3 regions of the Desulfocurvus vexinensis DSM 17965 genome follow, and region 2 is predicted to be linked to each of the others. Evidence: predicted binding sites of a transcription regulator. Region 2 holds the regulator's gene; each other region holds the start of a gene.
What was found. The regulator sigma-54, encoded in region 2, starts transcription at its own class of promoters, with help from an activator protein. The targets are predictions, from matches to a motif close to CTGGCACGGNNNNTGCTT.
Positions count from the first base shown of each region.

Region 1: G495_RS0104145 (YeiH family protein) is a predicted target of sigma-54. The motif match lies at 4,591-4,608, and genes of this name have one in related genera.
Region 3: flgB (flagellar basal body rod protein FlgB) is a predicted target of sigma-54. The motif match lies at 2,625-2,642, and genes of this name have one in related genera.

Region 1 is NZ_JAEX01000002.1:257,176-264,308, reverse strand. It holds gene dut (dUTP diphosphatase) at 48-539, shown strand; gene G495_RS0104170 (aspartate aminotransferase family protein) at 556-1,755, shown strand; gene G495_RS0104165 (hypothetical protein) at 1,861-2,058, shown strand; gene G495_RS0104160 (50S ribosomal protein L11 methyltransferase) at 2,137-2,997, shown strand; gene G495_RS17575 (substrate-binding periplasmic protein) at 3,246-4,061, opposite strand; gene G495_RS0104150 (carboxymuconolactone decarboxylase family protein) at 4,112-4,453, opposite strand; gene G495_RS0104145 (YeiH family protein) at 4,744-6,489, shown strand; gene G495_RS17570 (hypothetical protein) at 6,582-6,848, shown strand; gene G495_RS0104130 (aminotransferase class IV) at 7,017-7,133, opposite strand, start outside.
Region 2 is NZ_JAEX01000005.1:216,780-223,912, reverse strand. It holds gene hpf (ribosome hibernation-promoting factor, HPF/YfiA family) at 1-258, opposite strand, end outside; gene rpoN (RNA polymerase factor sigma-54) at 367-1,821, opposite strand; gene lptB (LPS export ABC transporter ATP-binding protein) at 2,025-2,747, opposite strand; gene G495_RS0106555 (LptA/OstA family protein) at 2,748-3,293, opposite strand; gene lptC (LPS export ABC transporter periplasmic protein LptC) at 3,298-3,867, opposite strand; gene G495_RS0106545 (KdsC family phosphatase) at 3,864-4,397, opposite strand; gene kdsA (3-deoxy-8-phosphooctulonate synthase) at 4,378-5,205, opposite strand; gene G495_RS0106535 (CTP synthase) at 5,209-6,864, opposite strand.
Region 3 is NZ_JAEX01000010.1:33,556-40,688, forward strand. It holds gene fliF (flagellar basal-body MS-ring/collar protein FliF) at 1-1,288, opposite strand, end outside; gene fliE (flagellar hook-basal body complex protein FliE) at 1,331-1,669, opposite strand; gene flgC (flagellar basal body rod protein FlgC) at 1,691-2,128, opposite strand; gene flgB (flagellar basal body rod protein FlgB) at 2,129-2,539, opposite strand; gene G495_RS0108765 (tetratricopeptide repeat protein) at 3,050-3,613, shown strand; gene G495_RS0108770 (IMP cyclohydrolase) at 3,829-4,428, shown strand; gene tcmP (three-Cys-motif partner protein TcmP) at 4,537-5,616, shown strand; gene G495_RS21045 (DUF5131 family protein) at 5,616-6,347, shown strand; gene hflX (GTPase HflX) at 6,304-7,133, shown strand, end outside.

The sequences.
Region 1 (7,133 bases), on a different contig from region 2:
TCCCCGGGGCCCCGGGCCATGCCCCGCACCGCAGCCAGGAGCCGCCCATGCCCCCCGCCCCGCCGTCCGCCGCCCCGGCGCTCCCCACCGTCGAGGTCAAGGTCAAATACCTGCGCCCCCTGCTGGAGGACGCCCCGCCGCGCCCCGGCACCCCGGGCAGCGCAGGCATCGACCTGCGCGCCTGCATGGACGAGGACGTGGTGGACATCCCCGCCGGGGGGCGCCACGCCTTCCCCACGGGCATGGCCATCGAAATCACCACCCCCGGGGTGGCGGGCTTCGTGTTCTCGCGCAGCGGCCTGGGCACCCGCCAGGGGCTGACCGTCAGCCAGGGCGTGGGCGTCATCGACCCCGACTACCGCGGCGAAATCATCGTCTCGCTGCTCAACACCTCCGGCGAACGACGACAAATCCGGCGCGGGGAGCGCATCGCGCAGCTTGTGCTGCTGCCCGTGTACCTGGCGGCCCTGGTGCGGGCCGAGGAACTTTCCGACACCAGCCGCGCCGCCGGCGGGTTCGGTCATACCGGAACCGTGTAACGCCACGGAGACATTCATGAGCGCTTTCGACGACCTGAAGGCCAGGGACGAACAGTCCATCTGCAACACCTATGGCCGCTATCCCCTGGCCATCGACCGGGCCCAGGGCTGCCACGTCTGGGACCTGGACGGCAAACGCTACCTCGACCTCGTGGCGGGCATCGCCGTGTGCAGCTTGGGCCACAGCCGCCCCGAGCTGCTGGAGGTCATCACCCGCCAGTACGCCAAGCTGGTCCACGTCTCCAACCTGTTCTACCAGCGCGAGCAGTCCGAGCTGGCCGAAAGGCTGCTGGCCACCAGCCACGCGGGCAAGGTCTTCTTCTGCAACTCCGGCGCCGAGGCCAACGAGGCGGCCATCAAGCTCGCCCGGCGCTTCATGCGCACCGTGCGCGGGCGCGAGGCCTACGAGATCCTGACCCTGTCGGGCTCCTTCCACGGCCGGACCCTGGCCACCGTGACCGCCACCGGGCAGGAGAAATTCCGCCAGTATTTCGAGCCGTTGCCCGGCGGGTTCACCACCGTGCCCAAGGGCGACCTGGAGGCCATGCGCGCCGCCATGGGCCCGCAGACCGCCGCCGTGCTGGTGGAGGTCGTCCAGGGCGAGGGCGGCGTGCGGCCCCTGGACGGCGACTACCTGCGCGCCGTGCAGGCCCTGTGCCGCGAGCGCGACGTGCTGTTCATGATCGACGAGGTGCAGACCGGCATGTGCCGCACGGGCCGCTTCTGGGCCCACCAGCACCACGGCCTGACCCCCGACGTGTTCACCGTGGCCAAGCCCCTGGCGGGCGGGCTGCCCATGGGCGCCATGTTCGCCACCGACGAGGCCGCGCGCGGACTGACCCCCGGCACCCACGCCACGACCTTCGGCGGCGGCGCCCTGCTGTGCGCCGTGGCCGCCAAGGTCGTGGACATCATGCTGGACGAGGATCTGGCAGGCCGGGCCGAGGCCATGGGCGCCTACGCCCGTGAGCTGTTCGCGGGCATCGCCGCGCGCAACCCCGGGGCCATCGCCGAGGTGCGCGGCCTGGGCCTGATGCTCGCCGTGGACCTGGGCCGCCCCGCCGCCGACGTGTGGCGCGCCCTGCTGGACCGGGGCTTCATCTGCAACCTGACCCAGGAAACGGCCCTGCGCCTAGTGCCACCCCTGGTCATCACCCGCGAGGACCTGGACGCCTTCGCCGCCGCCCTGGAAGACATCCTGCGCGCCCGACCCTAGCGGGGCGCCACGCGCCAAGGGCCGCCGGAGCACCCCGGCGGCCCTTGACCGCCCTGGCAAAAGCCCTTAGTTGGGAGGCAGAACCCCGGAGCAGGACGCACCGCCATGGTGAGCATGAACACCGAAGACCGCAGCGTGGAGCCCGCCAGCCCGGCGGCGGACACCGCCCCCGTGGGCACGGCCCCCCAGGCCGCCCCGGCGGGCCAGGAGCCCGCCTACGCCGCGCCGCCGCCCCTGAGCCCGGCCCCGCCCCTGCACTACCCCGAACAGATGACCGGCAGCGTGGTGGACACCCTCGTCTGACCGCCCCGCGCGCCCCCGCGCGCCCCGGCCCCTGGCCGCCCTGCCCCCCGACCCTTTTTCCTCGCCCCACGGAGCCCCATGAAGACCCTGCTGCGCATCACGGCCCTGGTGCCGCCGACCCTGGTGGACGACCTGACCCTGCATCTGACCCTGCACGTTCCCGGCGGCTGGCAGGAGGAGGAACAACCCGACGGGCGCACGGCCTTCACCCTGCACCTGGAGCAGGGCGCCGCCGCCCAGGCCCTGGTCCAGGACCTGGCCGCCCGCTGGCCCGAGGCCGAAATCACCCGCGACGAGGTGCAGGAGCAGGACTGGGCCCTGGCCTGGCGCGAATTCTTCACCCCGGTCCACGCCGGGAGCACCTTCACCGTACTGCCGCCCTGGCTGGCGGACCAGGCCCCCGAGGGGCGCATCCCCATCGTCATCGAGCCCAAGCAGGCCTTCGGCACCGGGCACCACGGCACCACGGCCCTGTGCCTGGGCGCCCTGGCCGGGCTGCGCGAGCGCGGCCTGCTGCACGCGGGCGACGATTTCCTGGACCTGGGCACCGGCTCGGGCATCCTGGCCCTGGGCTGCTGCCTGCTGGGCATGCACGGCGTGGGGCTGGACATCGACCCCCTGGCCGTCGAGAACGCCGTGGAGAACCGGGCCATCAACGGCGCGGACGACCGCCTGCATCTGGCCGTGGGCAGCCTGGACGCCCTGGCGCCCGGGCGCACCTTCCGCCTCGTGCTGGCCAACATCCTGGCCGGGCCCCTCAAGACCATGGCCCCGGAGCTGCGCGCCCGGGTGGCCCCGGGGGGCTGCCTGGTGCTCTCGGGCATCCTCACCGAGCAGGCCGACGCCGTGGCCGAGGCCTACATGGCCCTGGGCCTGCCCGCGCCGCGCCGCGAGCACAGCGCCGAATGGACGGCCCTGGTCTGGGAGCGGGTGGACTGACGGAGCGCCGCAACGCCGAACGCCGCAGGCCGGGCCCGTTTCCGGGCAGCCTGCGGCGTTGGCCGTTGCAATGCGCCGGAAAGCGGCCCCGCCGGCGCCCGGAGGGCCGTTGCAGCGCCTGTGCGCAGGCCGCCCGGCACTGGGGCGGCTGACGGCACGGAAGACCTCCGCATTTGCTGCGTCCATGCCGAACGCGAAGCGCGGATGTTCTGCGGCAATGCCGCCGGGAGCCGGTGCAGGACGCTCCGCTAGGGCACCAAGGCCCTGGCTGCCAGGGCCCGGCCTTGGGGCGAGGCGCGAAACGCCGCCAAGGCGGCGGCAAAGCGCAGGGGCAGGTCGCCGCCCCGGGCGGCGGCGATGGAAAAGGCCAGATACTGCGGCTCCTGCGACACCGGCGGCTCAAGAACGACCAGCCGCTCCAGGACCGGGTCGCCCTGGAAATGGCCCAAAAAGCTCCGCTCCTTCACCAGGGCCAGATCCACCCTCCCGCGCAGCAGCAGCCCGGGCAGCGTCTGCGTGCTTTCCACCTCCACCCGCCGCAGGTCCGGGGCCGTGTCGATGGGCCCGCCGAAGGCGACCTCGCGCACCAGCCCCACCCGCAGCCCGGCCAGGGCCGCCAGATCGCCCGTCCAGCGCCGCGCTGCGGCGCTCCCGCGCAGGGCGACCAGCACGCTGCGCGCGACATGCAGCACGTTGCCCTCCAGAAACAGCATGTCCGCCTCGCGCTCCGGGGTCCGGGTCACGAAGCTCACGGCGTCCACCTGACCCACGCGCGCCAGGTGCAGCGCCCGGACCCAGGGCACGCTATGGAATTCCACGGTCATGCCCAGGCGGGCCGCCGCACCGCGCAGCAGATCCGCGTGCAGGCCCAGGACCTCGCCGTCCTGCTCGTATTCCAGGGGCGGGGACGGGATGTCCCCCCGGGCCACCACCAGCACGCCCCCGGGGCCTGCCAACGCCGGGAGGCACCACGCCGCCCACAGCAGCGCGGCGCAGGCCAGGGCCGTCAGCAGGCGCGCCGCCCCACGGGCCGAAAGGGTCGAAAGGGTCGAAAAGTCCATCATGCCCTTCCATGCCCCATCGGGCGCCCGGCGTCAAACGCCCCGGCGGGCCATCAGGCCCCGAACACGGCGTCCATGACCTCCAGCGCGAAGCGCGCCGACACCGTGGCCGGGCCGCCGCCCATCTCGATGCCCACCTCCACGGCCTCGAGCACCTCCTCGCGCGTTGCGCCCGCCTCGGCGGCTTGGCCGATATGCCACTGCATGCACGACTCGCAGTCGATGACCACCGAAATGCCCACGGCCACCAGCTCCTTGGCCTTGCGCGGCAGGGCGCCGTCGGCATAGGCCGCGCGTTCCATCTCCAGGAACGCCGCATAGACCTTGGAACCCGTGCCCACCAGCCGGGTGTGCGCCAGCTTGCGCCGCCTGTTCATCTCTTCCAGCTTGCCCATGGTCAGCCCTCCCGGGGTGCGGTTGCCGCGCCTGGGTGCAAACCCGGGTTTGCACCGACGCACCGCGAGTTTGCACCAGCCCGGTCCGGGGCGCAAGATATATCCTGCAATACCAGGGCGATATGCGCTTGCCCCAACTGGCACAAACCTTGCCTAGGGCCCATCAACACGCGCGTTCAGCAATCGGCGCCGCCCCCGAACCCTCGGGCACCCGCGTCGGAGGCGCTGCCGCTTGCGGAACGCGACCGCACCCTCAACACCGTTTGCACATACCGAGGAGGAATCCGCACATGGCTGAAAACACCGCAAAGGCCAACGTTGTCGTCGACAACGCCAAGGCTTCCTGGTCCGACCTGTGGACCAAGGAAGACTACTGGGCCATCTGGCTCGGCGCCCTGCTGCTCATCGTCGGTTGCATGATCTTCCTGCCCCGCCCGCCCGCGGGCATGGGCGAGGTCTTCGACAAGTCCAACGCCATCATGCAGGCCGAGGCCGAGCGCGCGCCCATCAAGACCGTGACCTGGTACCAAGCCCAGGACGCCAAGGAGAAGATCAAGGCCAGCGGCGAGCCCTACGCCAAGGCTCTCTCCAAGTGGCTGACCAAGCCCAAGGGCTGGTCCGACAATCCCCTGGATTCCGTGATGCTCACCCAGGCGCAGGCCGACGCCAAGAACGCCAAGGCCATGCCCAAGTACGAGGAGGCCAAGCAGAAGGCCGCCGCCGCCCTGGAGGCGGCCCTGGCCGCCGAATCCCTGGCCGCCGGCGCCGGCTTCCAGGACGAGGCCCTGAATCTGGCCGCCGAGGAAAAGATCGACGCCTGGCGCAAGGCGCGCAACGCCGAGGGCAAGGCCAAGTCCAAGACCGAGGGCAAGGCCTACAACATGATCCCCAGCCTGCTGGCGCTGATGGTCGGCCTGGGCCTGTTCTTCTCCATTGGCATCAAGGCCATGGGCAAGGACACCGTGGGCTTCCTCAAGGGTTTCGTCGTGGTCTTCGCCCTGGCGACCCTGGCCTTCCTGCTGGGTGAGCAGTCCACCATGAAGCACTACGGCGTGGGCGATGCGGTGTGGGCCATCTTCATCGGCATGCTCATCGCCAACACCATCGGCACCCCCAAGTGGGTCAAGCCCGCCCTCGAGGTGGAGTTCTTCATCAAGACCGGCCTGGTGCTGCTGGGCGCCGAGGTGCTCTTCAACAAGATCATCGCCATCGGCGTGCCGGGCATCTTCGTGGCCTGGGTGGTCACGCCCATCGTGCTCATCTGCACCTTCATCTTCGGCCAGAAGGTGCTGAAGATCCCCTCCAAGACCCTGAACATCGTCATCTCCGCCGACATGTCCGTGTGCGGCACCTCGGCGGCCATCGCCACCGCCGCCGCCTGCCGGGCCAAGAAGGAAGAGCTGACCATGGCCATCGGCCTGTCGCTGGTCTTCACGGCCATCATGATGATCGTCATGCCCATGTTCATCAAGGCCACGGGCATGCCCTACATCCTGGGCGGCGCCTGGATGGGCGGCACCATCGACGCCACCGGCGCCGTGGCCGCTGCGGGCGCCTTCCTCTCCGAGAAGGCCCTGTACGTTGCCGCAACCATCAAGATGATCCAGAACGTGCTCATCGGCGTCACCGCCTTCGGCGTGGCCGTGTACTGGTGCACCCGCGTGGAATGCGAGGGTGGCCGCACCGTGGGCGTGGGCGAAATCTGGAACCGCTTCCCCAAGTTCGTGCTGGGCTTCCTGGCCGCCTCCATCGCCTTCTCCTGGATCTACGCCTCCATGGGCGAGGACGCCGGGTTCACGGTGATCGACCAGGGTATCCTGCGCGTCTTCACCGGCTCCTTCCGCGGCTGGTTCTTCTGTCTGTCCTTCGCCGCCATCGGCCTGGCCACCAACTTCCGTGAGCTGCGCCACTACTTCAAGGGCGGCAAGCCGCTCATCCTGTACGTGTGCGGCCAGACCTTCAACCTGATCCTGACCCTGCTCATGGCCTACATCATGTTCTACAAGGTGTTCCCCGAGATCACCGCGCAGATCTAGGCCTCACCTCGCCTCATCCCCGCCCGGCGGGTGGCTGCGGCCACCTGCCGGGCGCAACCCCCGGCCCCCGGGCCGGGCAGCGGAGCCCGAACATGGAAGAAAAAAGCACCCTGCGCCGCTGGACGAGCTTCGTCCTGGCCCTGGCCGCCACCTGGGCGGTCTGCTTCGTGGCCGCGCCCGCCTTCGTGGAGCACAACCAGACCATGGCCCAGATGGCGCGCTTCATCGACGAGTCGGGCATCAACACCGGCAAGTTCTACTACACCGACGTGGAAGCCTGCGCCGTGGCCAACCACAACGCCCGCAACACCGTGGCCTTCCTGCCCCACGGCCCCGGCCCCGCCCAGGGCGTGGACTAGCTTTCCAGGCGCCCGGGGCGCCGCGCAGCGCGAAACCTCCACCCTCCCGCGCCAGCGGCCTCCCGTCACCGGCCCGCCCGGCGCCCGGGGCACAGCAAAGAAGAAGCCCGGCATGGCCCCCCATGCCGGGCTTCGCCTTGCCCGGGCCCCGCGGCGGCCCGCGCCGCTTCAGCGGGCGTGGATCAACGCGTCGGCCCCGGCGCAGGGGCCGAACTCGGGCGCAAAGCGCACCTCGCCCAGCCGTGCCACCGGGCGCATGCCCATGAGCGAATTGAGCGCCCAGGC
Region 2 (7,133 bases):
CACCTGGGCGTCCATCTTGTCCAGCACCAGGTCGATGGTGCTGTACATGTCCTCGGACTCCTCGAAGGCCGAGAGGTTGTTGTCGTCCCAGGTGAGCACCACGTCCGCCTTCTGGCGGAACTTCTCCACGGACAGGTTGATTTGCAGTTCGGCGTTGTCGGTGCCAGCGTACTTGATCAACTTCTCGAACCGCGCGGTGGCGTACTTCCTGAGGTGGTCGGAGGGTTCGAAGTTCTTGAAGTTGAAATTGATCTGCATGGGCTGTCCTCCTGTCTTGGGTGACACAACGGCACTGGTCGGGCGGGTTTCCGCCAATTCCAGTGTAGAGCGAAACCGGGCCGAAATAAAGGGCTAGTCGGCGCGGGATCAAAAAACCTGCTTGCGCTTGGAGGAGGAGCGGACGCCCAGGGCCGTGCGGTATTTGGCCACCGTGCGCCGGGCGATGTTGACCTTGAGGGTGTCCTTCAGGTGGTCGGCGATCTTTTCGTCGGACAGGGGGTGGCGCGGGTCCTCGCCACTGATGAGCTGCTTGATGAGCGCCTTGACCGACTCCGAGCCCACCTGGGAGCCGTCGTCCATTTCCAGGGCGCTGTTGAAGAAGAACTTCAGCTCGAACACGCCGTGGGGCGTGGCCACATACTTGCTGGTGGTGATGCGGCTGATGGTGGACTCGTGCATCTCGATGTCGTCGGCGATGTCCTTGAGAATCAGCGGCTTGAGGGCCGTGACCCCGCGGCGGAAGAAGCCGTCCTGGAAGCGCACGATGCTCTCCACCACCTTGTAGAGCGTGCGCTGGCGCTGGAACAGGCTCTTCATCAGCCACACCGCCGAGCGCATCTTCTCCTGCACGTACTCCTTGTCCTTGGAGTTCTTGGCCAACAGCCCGTCCATGTAGAAGGAATTGAGCTGGAGCCGGGGCAGGCCCTCCTCGTTGAGCACGATGACGAAATCGCCGTCGTACTCGTAGACGTACACGTCGGGGCTGACGTACTGCGGCTCCCCGCCGCCGTAGCTGGAGCCGGGCATGGGGTCCAGGGTCTGGAGCAGGTCGAGGTATTCCTTGAGCTGGTCCATGGTCAGGCGGAACTTGCGGGCCACGGGCTTGAAGCGGCCCTTCTCCAGGTCTTCCAGGTGTTCGCTGACCAGCTCGATGAGAATGGGGTCGTCGTAGCCCAGGACTTCGATCTGCACCAGCAGGCATTCGCGCGGGTCGCGCGCGGCAACGCCCACCGGGTCCAGCCGCTGGATGCGCCGCACCACGGCCTCCACCTGGGCCGTGCTGGCCCCGGCCATGGCGGCGATCTCCTCGCTGCTGGCCTGCAGGTAGCCGTGCGAGTCCAGGTTGCCGATGACCACCTCGCTGATGGCCACGTCCCGGGGGCTGAAATCCGACAGGCGGATCTGCCACTCCAGGTGGCTTTCCAGCGAGGGCTTCACCGACAGGCGGGCGTCGTAGGCCATGCCCTCCTCGGGCACCTCGGACTCGCGCATCAGCGCCTGGCGCGACGAGCTGGAAAACTCGCCCAGGTAGTTCTCCCAGTCCGCATCGCGCGCAATATCGCGCTCCACGGCCTCGTCGCCCTGGGCCGGGCGCTCGGGCTCGGCGGCGGCCTCGAAGGCGTCCTTGCCGTCGCGCTCGGCGGTGTCCTCGAAGGCTTCCTCGGCCTTTTCATCCAGCAGGGGATTTTCGAGCAGCTCCTGCTGGACCACGTCCAGCAGTTCGAGGCGGGAAAGCTGAAGCAGCTTGATGGCCTGCTGCAGCTGGGGCGTCATCACCAGCTGCTGCGAAAGCTTCATCTGCTGTCTGAGTTCAAGTCCCATCGTTGCCCGTCGTGTTCAGGTGCTGGATGTGCCGGGCCCCGGGGCGCCCGCAGGGGCGCCTTATCCGCCGGAGCGGCCAAAAGCCCCCGTCCGGCGGGGCCTGCCTTGCGCGACACGGCCAGACCATGCCACAGACGCACAGGCCTTGCAACTCAAATGGCAAGGATTTTGTATAGGCAAGGAAGCGCAGGAACTGCGCAAGATTAGAGGCTGAAGGCCTCGCCCAGGTAGACCTGGCGGGCCTGGGGGTTCTCGCAAATCTCCACGGGCGTGCCCGAAAGGATGACCCGGCCCTCGTAGACCAGATAGGCCCGGTCGCAGATGCGCAGTGTTTCCCGCACGTTATGGTCGGAAATGAGCACCCCGATGCCGCGGTCCCGCAGCCCGCGCACGATGCCCTGGATATCGTCCACGGCGATGGGGTCGATGCCCGCGAAGGGCTCGTCGAGCAGCATGAACTTGGGGTCGAGGATCAGCGCCCGGGCGATCTCCAGACGGCGGCGCTCGCCGCCGGACAGGTGCATGGCCTTTTGCGCGGACAGTTTGGCGATGCCCAGCTCGTGCAGCAGGGCGTCGGCCTTGGCCTTCTGCTCGCGGTGCGAGAGCTTCGTGTTTTCCAGGATGATTTCCAGGTTTTCGCGCACGGTAAGCTTGCGGAACACCGAGCTTTCCTGCGGCAGGTACGACAGGCCCAGGCGCGCGCGCTCGTGCAGGGGCAGCCCCGCGAGCTGGGCGCCGTCCAGGCTGACCTCGCCGCCGTTGGGCTTGATGAGCCCGACCAGCATGTAGAAGGTCGTCGTCTTGCCCGCGCCGTTGGGCCCGAGCAGCCCGACCACCTCGCCCTGGGCCACGTCCAGGGCGATGTCGTGCACCACCTCGCGCTGGCCGTAGCGCTTGCACAGGCCGCTGGCCGCCAGCAGAGCCATCTACTGGGCCTCCGGCGGGGTCATGAAGATGGCCTCCACCTGCTTGCCCGGGCCGCCCTCGACCTCGCTGCGGTTGTCCTTGAGATACAGGCGGATGATGCGCCCGGTGATGTGGTTGTCGCCGTCGGTGAGCCGGGGCTCGCCCTCCATGACCAGCACCCCGGTCTGCACGTGGTAGGTGGCTGTGGCGCAGGTGCCCTGGCGGCCTTCGCGCTCAAGCTGCACGTCGCCCTCGGCCACGATGCGCTCCACCTCGCCGGGCCCGGCGGGCTGGCCGGGGGCGGCCTTGGCGGCGGAGCCCTTGGCCATGTGCACCGTCAGCTTGCGCGAGCGGATGGTCATGTCCGGGCGCTGCACGAAAACCTGGCCCTCGAAGATCACCACCCGGTCGCCCTGCTCGTAGCGCACCTTCTCGGAGGTGATGCGGGTCGGCACCTGGTCGCCCTTGGCCTTGCCCTTGTCCGCCGCCAGGACGGGGCCGCAGGCCAGGCACAGGGTCAGCGCCAGCAGGCACAGGGCGCAAAAAGCTCTCGCGGTTCGCTGCACGGAATCACTCCTTTGGGCCGGGGGCGAGGGTGCCGGTGAGCACGCTTTCTATCCCGCCGTCGGCCTGGATGTCGTTGGTGTCCAGGTCCATCACGACCCGGGGCGCGTCCAGGGTCATGTCGGGGCGCGACAGGCGCACAGTGCCCGTAAGCACGAGCCGACGCTCGGCGCTGCTGTAGTCCAGCCGCTCGGCCCGGGCCCGGTTGGGGCCGGAAACGATGTCCACATCCGGCCACAGGCTGGCGTCGCCCGAGGCCTGGTTCACCTCGCCGCTGGTGGCGTTGACCGCGACCTCGCCCGTGCCGTCATTGAGGTAGTAGACGATGCGCGGATTGTCCACCGCCACGACGCCCGTGTCCTGGGCGTAGTGCGCGCCATCGGCCTTCAGGCGCCATTCCGTGCGCCCGTCGGCCCCGCGCGAGAGCTCCACCCCGCGCAGCGACACGTCCACGTCCACGTCGTCCAGCAGCTCGGCGGCGCGCTGCAAGGCCTGCCGGGCCTGATAGGCCGACCAGCCCGCCACCGCCGCGACGGCCAGGGCCACCAGGAGCACCCAGGGCAGCCAGCGTCTCATCGCGACCGCCACAGGGCCCACTGGGCCCCCAGGTCGCCCCGGGCGTCGAGGATGAAGCGCACGGCCTCGCGCACCGCGCCGTGTCCGCCCGGGCGCGTGGACACCCACGCCGCCAGGTCCAAAATCTCCGGCTGGGCGTTGGCCACGGCCATGGGCAGGCCCACCAGCCCCATGGGCCCGGCGTCCACCCAGTCGTCGCCCAGGTAGGCCATCTGCGCCCATTCCAGGCCGCGCGCCTGGCGCATGCCGTCCAGCAGCGGCGCCTTGGCCAGATGCCCGGCGTGGTATTCCTCGATGCCCAGCTCGCGCACGCGCTTCTCCACGGCCTCGGACTTGAGCCCGGTGATCACGGCGATCTCCAGCCCCGCGCCCTGGGCGACCTTGATGCCCAGGCCGTCCTGCACGTTGAAGCGCTTGGAAACATTGCCCTTGGGGTCGTAGTACAACCCGCCGTCGGTGAGCACGCCGTCCACGTCGAGCACCAGAAGCCGCACCCCGGCGGCGCGCTGCCTAGCGGACGCGCCGGGCACGGGCCACCCCCCAGAGGTCAAGCAGGTCGCGCAACAGCGGCTCCAACTGGTCCAGCGGCCAGGAGTTGGGGCCGTCGCACAGGGCGCGGTTGGGGTCGGGGTGCGTTTCCAGGAACACGCCGTCGGCCCCGGCGGCCACGGCGGCCCGGGCCAGGGTCGGCACGAACTGGCGCTGCCCGCCGGAGCTGGCGCCCTGCCCGCCCGGCAGCTGCACCGAATGCGTGGCGTCGAAGACCACCGGGCAGCCGTGGGCCTGCATGGCCGGGATGGCGCGCATGTCCACCACGAGGTTGTTGTAGCCGAAGCTGGCCCCGCGCTCGGTGAGCCAGAGCATGGCGTTGCCGGTGCTGCGGATCTTGCCCACGGCGTTGGCCATGTCCCACGGGGCGACGAACTGGCCCTTCTTGACGTTGACCACCCGCCCGGTGCGCCCGGCGGCCACCAAAAGGTCCGTCTGGCGGCACAGGAAGGCCGGAATCTGGAGCACGTCGGCCACCTCGGCCACGGGCGCGGCCTGCGCGGGCAGGTGGATGTCCGTGAGCACGGGCAGGCCGGTCTCGGCCTTGATCTCGGCCAGCAGATCCAGGCCCCGCTCCAGGCCCGGGCCGCGGAAGCTCTCCACCGAGGTGCGGTTGGCCTTGTCGAAGGAGCTTTTGAAGATGACCGGCAGCCCAAGGGCGCTCCCGATCTCGGCCAGGCGCCGCCCCACGGCCAGGGCCACGTCGCGGCTCTCCAGGGCGCAGGGCCCGGCGATGACGAAGGGCCCGGCCTCGGCCAGCCGGTGCAGTTCTTCCGGGGTCGGGGGCATGGGTCAGTCCTTTTTCTTTTTGGCGCCGTACTTCAGCCGCTTGGCCGCGCCGATGAACTCGCGGAACAACGGGTGGGGCCGCATGGGGTTGGACTTGAACTCGGGGTGGAACTGGCAGCCCAAAAACCAGGGATGGTCGGCCAGCTCGACGATCTCCACCAGCTCGCCGTCGGGCGACAGGCCCGAGAAGGTCAGGCCCTTGGCCTTGAGCTGCTCGAAGTAGGCCTTGTTGAACTCGTAGCGGTGGCGGTGGCGCTCGTCGATATCGTCCTGGCCGTAGGCCGCGTAGGCCTGGGTGTCGGACACCAGGCGGCAGGGGTAGGCCCCCAGGCGCATGGTGCCGCCCTTGTTGCACAGCGCGTCGCGCACTTCCATGCGCCCCTTCTGGAAGTCGTACCACTCCTTCATCAGGTAGATCACCGGATGCGCGGTGTTCTGGTCGAACTCCTCGGAGTTGGCGCCCGCGAGCCCGGCCACGTTGCGCGCGAACTCGATGACCGCGCACTGCATGCCCAGGCAGATGCCGAAGAAGGGCACCTTGTTCTTGCGGGCGTACTCGATGGCCTTGATCTTGCCCTCCACCCCGCGCGAGCCGAAGCCGCCCGGCACGAGCACGCCGTCGCAGTCCTTGAGCAGCCCCGCCACGGACTTGGAGTCGATCTCCTCGGAGTTGATGTAGCGCAGGTTGACCTTGACCTCGTTGGCCACGCCGCCGTGGACCAGGGCCTCGTGCAGGCTCTTGTAGGCCTCCTTGAGGTCCACGTACTTGCCGCAGATGCCGATGGTCACCTCGCCCTGGGGGTGGTCCAGGCGCTGGACCAGCGCGTGCCACGCCGAAAGGTCCGGGTTCTTGGCGGGCAGCTTGAGCATGATGGCGACCTTCTGGTCCAGGCCTTCGTCGTAGAGCTTGAGCGGCACCTTGTAGATATTGTCCACGTCCACGGCGCAGAACACGGCGTCCTTGTCCACGTTGCAGAACAGGGCGATCTTGGCCTTCACGGACTCGTCGAGGGCGCACTCGGAGCGGCACAGCACGATGTCGGGCTGGATGCCGATGGAGCGCAGCTCCTTGACGCTGTGCTGGGTGGGCTTGGTTTTCAGCTCGCCGGCGGTCTTGATGTAGGGCACCAGGGTCAGGTGGATGTAGAGGACGTTCTCCTTGCCCAGGTCGCTGCGCAGCTGGCGGATGGCCTCCAGGAAGGGCAGACCCTCGATGTCGCCCACGGTGCCGCCGATCTCCACCAGGGCCACGTCGAGGTTGTCGCCGCCCAGGGAGAGCACGGCGCGCTTGATCTCGTCGGTGATGTGCGGGATGACCTGCACCGTGCCGCCCAGGTAGTCGCCCCGGCGCTCCTTGGTGATCACGGTGTGGTAGATGGAGCCGGAGGTGTAGTTGTTGCGCTGGCTCATGGGCACGTCGAGGTAGCGCTCGTAGTGGCCCATGTCGAGGTCGGTCTCGGCGCCGTCGTCGGTAACGTAGACCTCGCCGTGCTGGAAGGGGTTCATGGTCCCGGGATCGACGTTGATGTAGGGGTCGAGCTTCTGGATGGTGCAGGTGAGCCCCCGGGCCTTGAGCAGCGCCCCGATGGAAGCCGCCGCGAGCCCCTTGCCCAGGGAGGAGAGAACGCCGCCGGTGACGAAAATGAACTTGGTCTTCATGGTCAGGACCTGCCCTCTTTGCTGATTGTCCTCGGTGCGTGCGGCCAGGCGCCGCGCGCCCGTGTCGTACGCGGGGCCGCCGCCTGCGCGCCATTCAAGTGCGAACCCGCCGGAACCGGAGGGTCCTGGCGGGTTGCGGCGGTGGCAAAACCTCTGTATCTGGCTAATTTATCATGCAAAATCAGAAATTTGAGGGCCCGGGTCATCACGGTTCCATGTTGACGCTTTGTGGATGTCTCATTATGGTCCCTCGTGTTTCAGGTACGCTA
Region 3 (7,133 bases), on a different contig from region 2:
GGTTGGGGGCGATCTCCTGGTCCGGCCCGCCAAAGGACATGCTGGTGACCTCAATGGAGTCGCCCCGCCGCTCGTCGAAGCCCACGGCGCCGGCCACAAGCTGCTGGATGCGCTGGAGTTCCTCGGCGCTGCGCGGGGTGAAGACCTGGGTGGCGTCGCCCTGCCCGTCCGCCGGTGCCTGCTCACTATACGTGCCATCGACGATGACCGCCACTGTCAGGCGGTCCAGTTCGCCCATGGGCACCACGATGTGCTTCTCGACCTTGTTGATTTCGTAGTTGAGCGTGCGCTGCTCGCGGGTGGAATCGAGCTGCGACAGGGCCCCGCCAGGGCCGTCGCCCCGGAAGTTGGGCTCGGGGGTGCCGCCCTCGATGTTGGCCTGGCTGGTCTGGGTCTCCTCGCTGCGCTGGTCCGAGCGGGCCACCTGGCTGTCGGGGTCGTACTCCTCGCTGCGGATGGTCTTCTGGCTGAAGTCCAGCTCGGCGTTGACCTTGGCGATGACGCGCCCCGGGCCGTAGAGCGGGGAGAGCATCTGCTCGATGCGCAGCTCCAGGTTCTGCTCCAGGGTCAGCTTCTTCTCCATCTGCGTGGTGCTCAGGCCGCCCTGCTCTTCCAGGGCCTTGGGCGAGTAGAGAATGCCGCCCCCGGTGTCGGCCACGGTGATGCTGTCGGGCGACATGCCTTCCACGGCCAGGGCCACCAGGTTGACGATACCCTTGATCTTGGTCGGGTCGAGCTTCTCGCCCTGCTTGAGCTTGAGCACCACCGAGGCCGAGGGCTTGGCCTGCTCCTCGATGAACAGGCTCTTGTGCGGGATGACCAGGTGCACCCGGGCGCGCTCCACCTGCGGGAACTCGGAAATGGTGCGCGCCAGCTCGCCTTGCAGGGCGCGCTGGTAGTTGATGTGCTGTACGAAGTCCGTCTGGCCGACCTTGACCTCGTCGAAAATCTCGAAGCCCAGGCCCTGGCCGTGCAGCTTGCCCTCGCCCGCGATCTTCAGGCGCAGGTCGTAGACCTTGTCGGCAGGCACGAGGATGGTCCCGCCGTTGTCTTCCAGGGTGTAGGGCACCTTCTCCTGCTGAAGCATGCCGACCACGGTGGCGGCGTCTTCGGGGAACAGGCGCGAATAGAGCACCTTCATGTCCGGCCTGTTCAGCCAGTAGATGAGCAGGAAGAACGTCAGGATCACGGCGGCGGACAGCCCGCCGATGAGAATGCGCTGGGAGACGTTGGTCTTGCCCCAAAAATTCCTGGCCTTGCCGAGGATGTCCGTCATGGCGGGCGACATGGTGCTCTCTCCGGGAGGTGCGGGGTGTTGGCGGCGTCAGTCCTAGAACTGCATCCGCGACAGTTCCTTGTAGGCTTCCAGGACCTTGTTGCGCACGGCCGAGGTCATGCGCATGGCCAGCCCGGCCTTTTGCAGGCTGATCATCAGCTCGTGGACGTTCTGGCGCTCGCCCGAGGCGAACTCCTCGACCATGGCCGACTTCTCGCTTTGCAGGTCGTTCACCTTGGCCAGGGACTCGCGCATGGTCTCGGTAAACGCGGCCTTCTGGCTTTTGCGGGCCTGGTCGGTAATGAAGGTCGCCTGCCCGGAGCCCGTGCGGCGCAGGCCGCCGGTCATCTGGGCGTTCTGGTAGGCGTTCATGGCGACGTTGCGGATGGCCATGGCGGTTCTCCTTGGGCGCGGCTAGCGCCCGATCTCCAGGGCCTTGTTCCACATGCTCTTCACGGACTGCATGGAACTGACGTTGGCCTCGTAGGAGCGGGTGGCGGTGAGCATGTTGGTCATCTCCTCCACCACGTTGATGTCGGGGTAGGTCACGTAGCCCTCCTGGTCCGCATCGGGGTGGCCGGGCTCGAAGACGCGCTTGCCGGGCCGCTCGTCGCGGGCGATGCCCAGCACGCGCACGCCCTTGAGCTCGCGGGTCTGGGCATCCTGCATGGCCTTGGCGAAGGGCGAGTCCACGTCGGTGGTCGCCTTGACCACGGTGCGCCGCCGGTAGGCGCCGCCCTCGGGGGTGCGCGTGGTCTTGGCGTTGGCCAGGTTCATGGAGATGATGTTCAGGTGCGTCCGCTCGGCGGACAGGCCCGATGCGCCGATGTCGAGTGCGGTCAGAAAGTCCATTTACTTGGCTCCTTCCGTGATCACGGTGGCCAGGCCCTCGAACTGCTTCTGCAGCGCGGTGCCCAGCGCGTTGTACATCAGGGTGTTCTTGGCCATCACCGCCATCTCCTTGTCCAGGTCCACGTTGTCTTCGCCGTGGATGATGCGGTGCTTGAAGCCCTTGACCAGGTCACCCTTGAAGCCCTCGGAGTCGAAGACCGTGGGCATGTGGTTTTCGTCGGTGCGGGTGATCTTGCCGCGCGCGTCGCGGTTCAGCGCGGCCTGGAGGTCGGCCTCGAACTCCAGGCGCCGGCTCTTGTAGTTGGGCGTCGTGATGTTCGCCAGGTTGCTCATGACGACATTTTGACGCTGAAGCCGCAGGTCCAGGACCTTGCCCGTCAGGTGGATATTGCTGTCGAATATGCCTTTCATGCCCGTCCTCCCTGGGTTTTGGGCCCCTGCCGCGCCGCCGGACGCCCCAGGGCGGGGCCGGGCCGGGCGGCTGGCACCTGCGGTTGAGCAACCCTTGTGCCAACCGGGCACTTTTTTCCGCACCCCGGCCCGGGTGCGCCCGGCATGGCCCGCCGCGCAAGGCAAACCGCCGCCGGGGGCCGGGCGCGCCGGGCCGCCCTCCGGCGCCGGGCCGGGTGTCGGCATTTTGCCCCGCCCGCCCCCGCTCCGCGCGGCCCGCCCAGGCCGGCGCCGCCCCGCCCGGGCAGGCCGGGCCACCCCTCGCGCGCGTTCCATGCAAAGGCGGCCCCGGAGCGCCCCGGAAGACCGCCCCGGTCGCACCCGGACGCACGTTCTGGCACGATGCTTGCTTGGCTGTGTGTGCCCGGAGGCGGGGAGCCTGCGGGCTGGGAATGCAACGTTGGCCCGGCCATTGCATGGGCATAGCCGCCGGCACGTTTTACCGGAATTTCCCACTGTGGAGGGGAAGTCATGAGCAACCATCTGGACTACGAAATCAACAAGGAACTCGGAGAGTGCTACCTCTTCATGGGTGACCTGGAGAAGGCCGAGCAGTACTACTCCAAGGCCGCCAGTTCCAACGGCGTGCACCCCGACCCCTACCTGGGGCTGGCGACCATCGCCGTGCAGAAGGGCGAGCTGGACAAGGCCCACGTGCTCTACTCCAAGGCCGCTTCCATCGAGCCGGGCGACAAGGCCCTGGCGGGCATGGCCCTGGTGGAGATGGAAACGGGCCGCCAGGACCGCGCCTTCGACAACTTTTCCAAGGCCCTGGACCTGAACCCCGAGAACATGGTGGCCATCTACATGCTGGTCCAGCTCGGGCACGTCCTTGGCCGCCTCGAAGAGGTCGTGCCGCACATGGAGGCCTACCTCGGCATCGACCCCCTGAAGCACGACGTGCGCTACTCCCTGGCGGGCTGCCTGGTCTGCCTGGACAGGCCCGCGCAGGCCGAGGAGCACCTCGTGCGCATCCTGGAGAACGACCCGGACCACGAATCCGCCCGCGAGCTCCTGGACCAGATCCGGTCATGACGCAGCGCGCCCGGACCGGACCAGGGCTCCCTCCCCCCGGGCCGGCTGCGCAGGCGATGACACGATAATCTCCCCTCCCCAGCCTGGTTCCCCAGCCCCGACGAGAGCTGCCGGGGCTGGGGCGCCAGGTCCCGCAGCGGAGGCCGGAGCGCGCATCCCGCCTTGCCAGGGCACGGCTTTTTTGGCACACATCGGCTGAAAAGAGAGGTGTGTGCATGGACCTGTTGCCCATCCGGCGCGCCATCCTGAGCGTGACCGACAAATCCGGACTCGTGGAATTCGCTTCGTTCCTCGCCCAGGGGGGCGTGGCGCTGTTCTCCACCGGCGGCACCCGCCGCAAGCTGCTGGACGCGGGCCTGAACGTGGCCTCCGTGTCCGAGGTCACGGGCTTTCCCGAGATCCTCGGGGGCCGCGTCAAGACCCTGCATCCGCACATCCACGCGGGCATCCTGGCCGACAAGGACGACCCCGAACACATGCAGACCCTGGCCGGGCTGCATCTGGCGCCCTTCGACCTGGTGTGCGTGAACCTCTACGACTTCGCCCACGCCGCCTCCAGGGGCCTGGGCCTCAAGGACGCCGTGGAGCAGATCGACATCGGCGGGCCGTGCATGCTGCGGGCCTCGGCCAAGAACTTCCACAGCGTGCTGGTGGTGCCCGGCGCGGAGCACTACGCGCGCGTGACGGACTCCCTGCGGGCCAACGCCATGGCCGCGCCGCTGCCTCTGCGCCGCGACCTGGCCTGCGAGACCTTCGCCCGGACCAGCGAATACGACGCCATGATCGCAGGCTACCTCGGCAGCCGCGACGCGTAAGCCCCCGTCAAACAACGGTGATCAAGGCAAGACGATATGTCTTGCCTTTTATTTTTTGGGTCTCTAGTCTCCTGTCAAGCCATACCCAACAGGAGAAGGACTCAAGAAATGCCCAAAACAGACCACCATGAGAAACCCTTTGACCATGCGACGCTTACCAAGCTACTCCTTTTCCAGGAATACTTGACCTCTTGGCTCCCCGTCTTCCTCAACCTGCAAGGCATTGATAATATTAATATATTTGATTTTTTCTGTGGACCAGGGACGGACCTAAATGGCCTCCCGGGAAGCCCGCTGAGGGCAATTCATGTCATCAACCAGTACTCACCCAAGATCAAACCCGGCACACAAATAGCGCTCTTCTTTTGCGACCAGGACGCCGAAAAAATCGCAGCGCTTGACTGCAAGTTATCCAACATAACTCGCCCGCGCAACCTCACTATAGATACACGCCAATGCAATTTTGAATTGTCATTTCAGCAGCTTTACGAAAAGATGCGCGCAAAAGGTGCTGCGAATTTCATTTTCCTTGATCCAACAGGGTGGGCGCTCACTCCGGAAACATTCAAAATGATCACTGATCTTGAAAGAACAGACTTCCTCCTCTTTACTCCTTCTCAATTTGCTGGAAGGTTTGGTGAAGAAGGATTTAGAAAATATCTTCCTGGGTTTGACAAAACAAACATAAAAGACACACTTGATATTCATAGGGCAATATGCGCATACTACAGGCAAAAATTCATCCCACAAAATAAAAAATACTATCTTGCACCTTTTTCCATAAAGAAAAACAAGAATGTATACGGGCTAATTTTTGGCAGCAAAAGCATAACGGGGCTCCACAAATTCCTAGAAAGCTGCTGGAAAATAAATCCAGAAAATGGAGAATCAAATTTTGAGTTCCGAGGGGATATCCCGAGCACTGGACAAGGCCTTCTGATCGAATCCCTTGGCACTCCGAAACGGTCCCGTGACTTTGAAGACTATGTGCGGAAAATAGTCCTCTCAAGAAAAGTAAAAACGAACAAGGAACTTCTAATTGAATCGCTTTTGAAAGGTTTCTTGGGCCGTCACGCCAAAGCCGTCTTATATGAACTGAAAAGAGAAAATAAAATTTTGCGTGTCCCCTCTATGTCTTTCAAATCAATATACAGTGATGGAACATTGGAAGCTCTCGAGGTGGTTTAATGGCGATATCAAAAATCGAATGGACCGATGCAACATGGAATCCCCTGACAGGGTGCACAAAAATAAGCCCGGGCTGCATGAACTGCTATGCGGAGAGAATGGCCAAACGCCTCCAAGCAATGGGATCAAAGCAATACAAAAATGGTTTTAACCTCACAATACATGAAGACGCTCTCTCTCTTCCATTTAAATGGAAAAAACCGAAGACCGTATTTGTCAACTCGATGAGTGACCTGTTTCATGAATCTGTTCCCTTTCAGTTTATAGAAAAAGTTTTTGGAGTAATGCACCTGGCAAAACACCACACCTTCCAGCTGTTGACGAAGAGGTCGTCCAGACTCGCTGAGGTATCAACTAACTTGAGATGGACGAAGAACATATGGATGGGCGTCAGCATTGAAAACGATGACTATGTATACAGAGCCGACAATTTAAGGCAGACAGGTGCAGCTGTTAAATTTCTCTCCCTTGAACCGCTGATTGGGCCCATATATAATCTGGACTTGTCCGGCATAGACTGGGTTATTGTCGGAGGGGAGTCGGGCCCTTCTGCAAGACCGATGAAGGAGCGCTGGGTCACAGAAATCAGAGATTTATGCATAAATTCAAATGTTTCTTTCTTCTTCAAGCAATGGGGAGGCGTAAACAAAAAGAAAACCGGAAGAGAGCTCAACGGTCGCATTTGGGATGAAATGCCCACGAATTCAATCTCCGCACCTTTCGCAATATAGCCATGGAGACACCGCCATCTCCCAGAAAGTCCAAGGCAACACCCAGGGCCTGAAGCCCAGCCAGATCAAGAGCCTGTCGCGCCTGGCCGACCGGCGCTATCCCGCCGTGGGCGGCATGAGCGCCGACCAGGCCCGCGAACTGGCCATGCTCAGCGCCGCCACGGGCCGCCAGATCGGCCTGCTGGTGGACCGCCAGGGGCGGCCCGAGATGGTCCTGGTGGGCGACGCCCAGGGCATCTACATCCCCGAGCTGCCCCGGGCGCGGCGCTTCGCCGGGCGCCTGCGCGGGCTGCGCCTGATGCACACCCACCTGGGCGACGAGCCCCTGTCGCAGGAAGACCTCATGGACATGGTCTTTCTGCGCCTGGACGGCGTGCTGGCCCTGAACGTGGACCCCTTCGGCGGGCCCGGCAACGTGACCTACGCCCACCTCAACCCGCCCGGGCCCGGGGCCAAGCCCTACACGGTCCACGGCCCGGTGCCCTTCCACCGTCTGGACGTGGACTTCGTGGCCCAGGTGGAAGCCATCGAGGACGAGCTGGCCCGCGAGGGCGGCGCCCTGTCCGCCGACGGCACGGCTGCGGGCGACGACGCCCGGGCCATCCTGGTCTCCGTATCCACCGAGCCCCGGGCGGTGCAGGAAGTCCACCTCCAGGAGCTGACCGCCCTGGCCGCCACCGCCGGGCTGGCCACGGTGGGCACCGTGGTCCAGCGCGCGCGCGAGGCCAACCCCAGGACCATCATGGGCAAGGGCAAGCTGGCGGACCTGGAAGTCCTGGCCCTGCA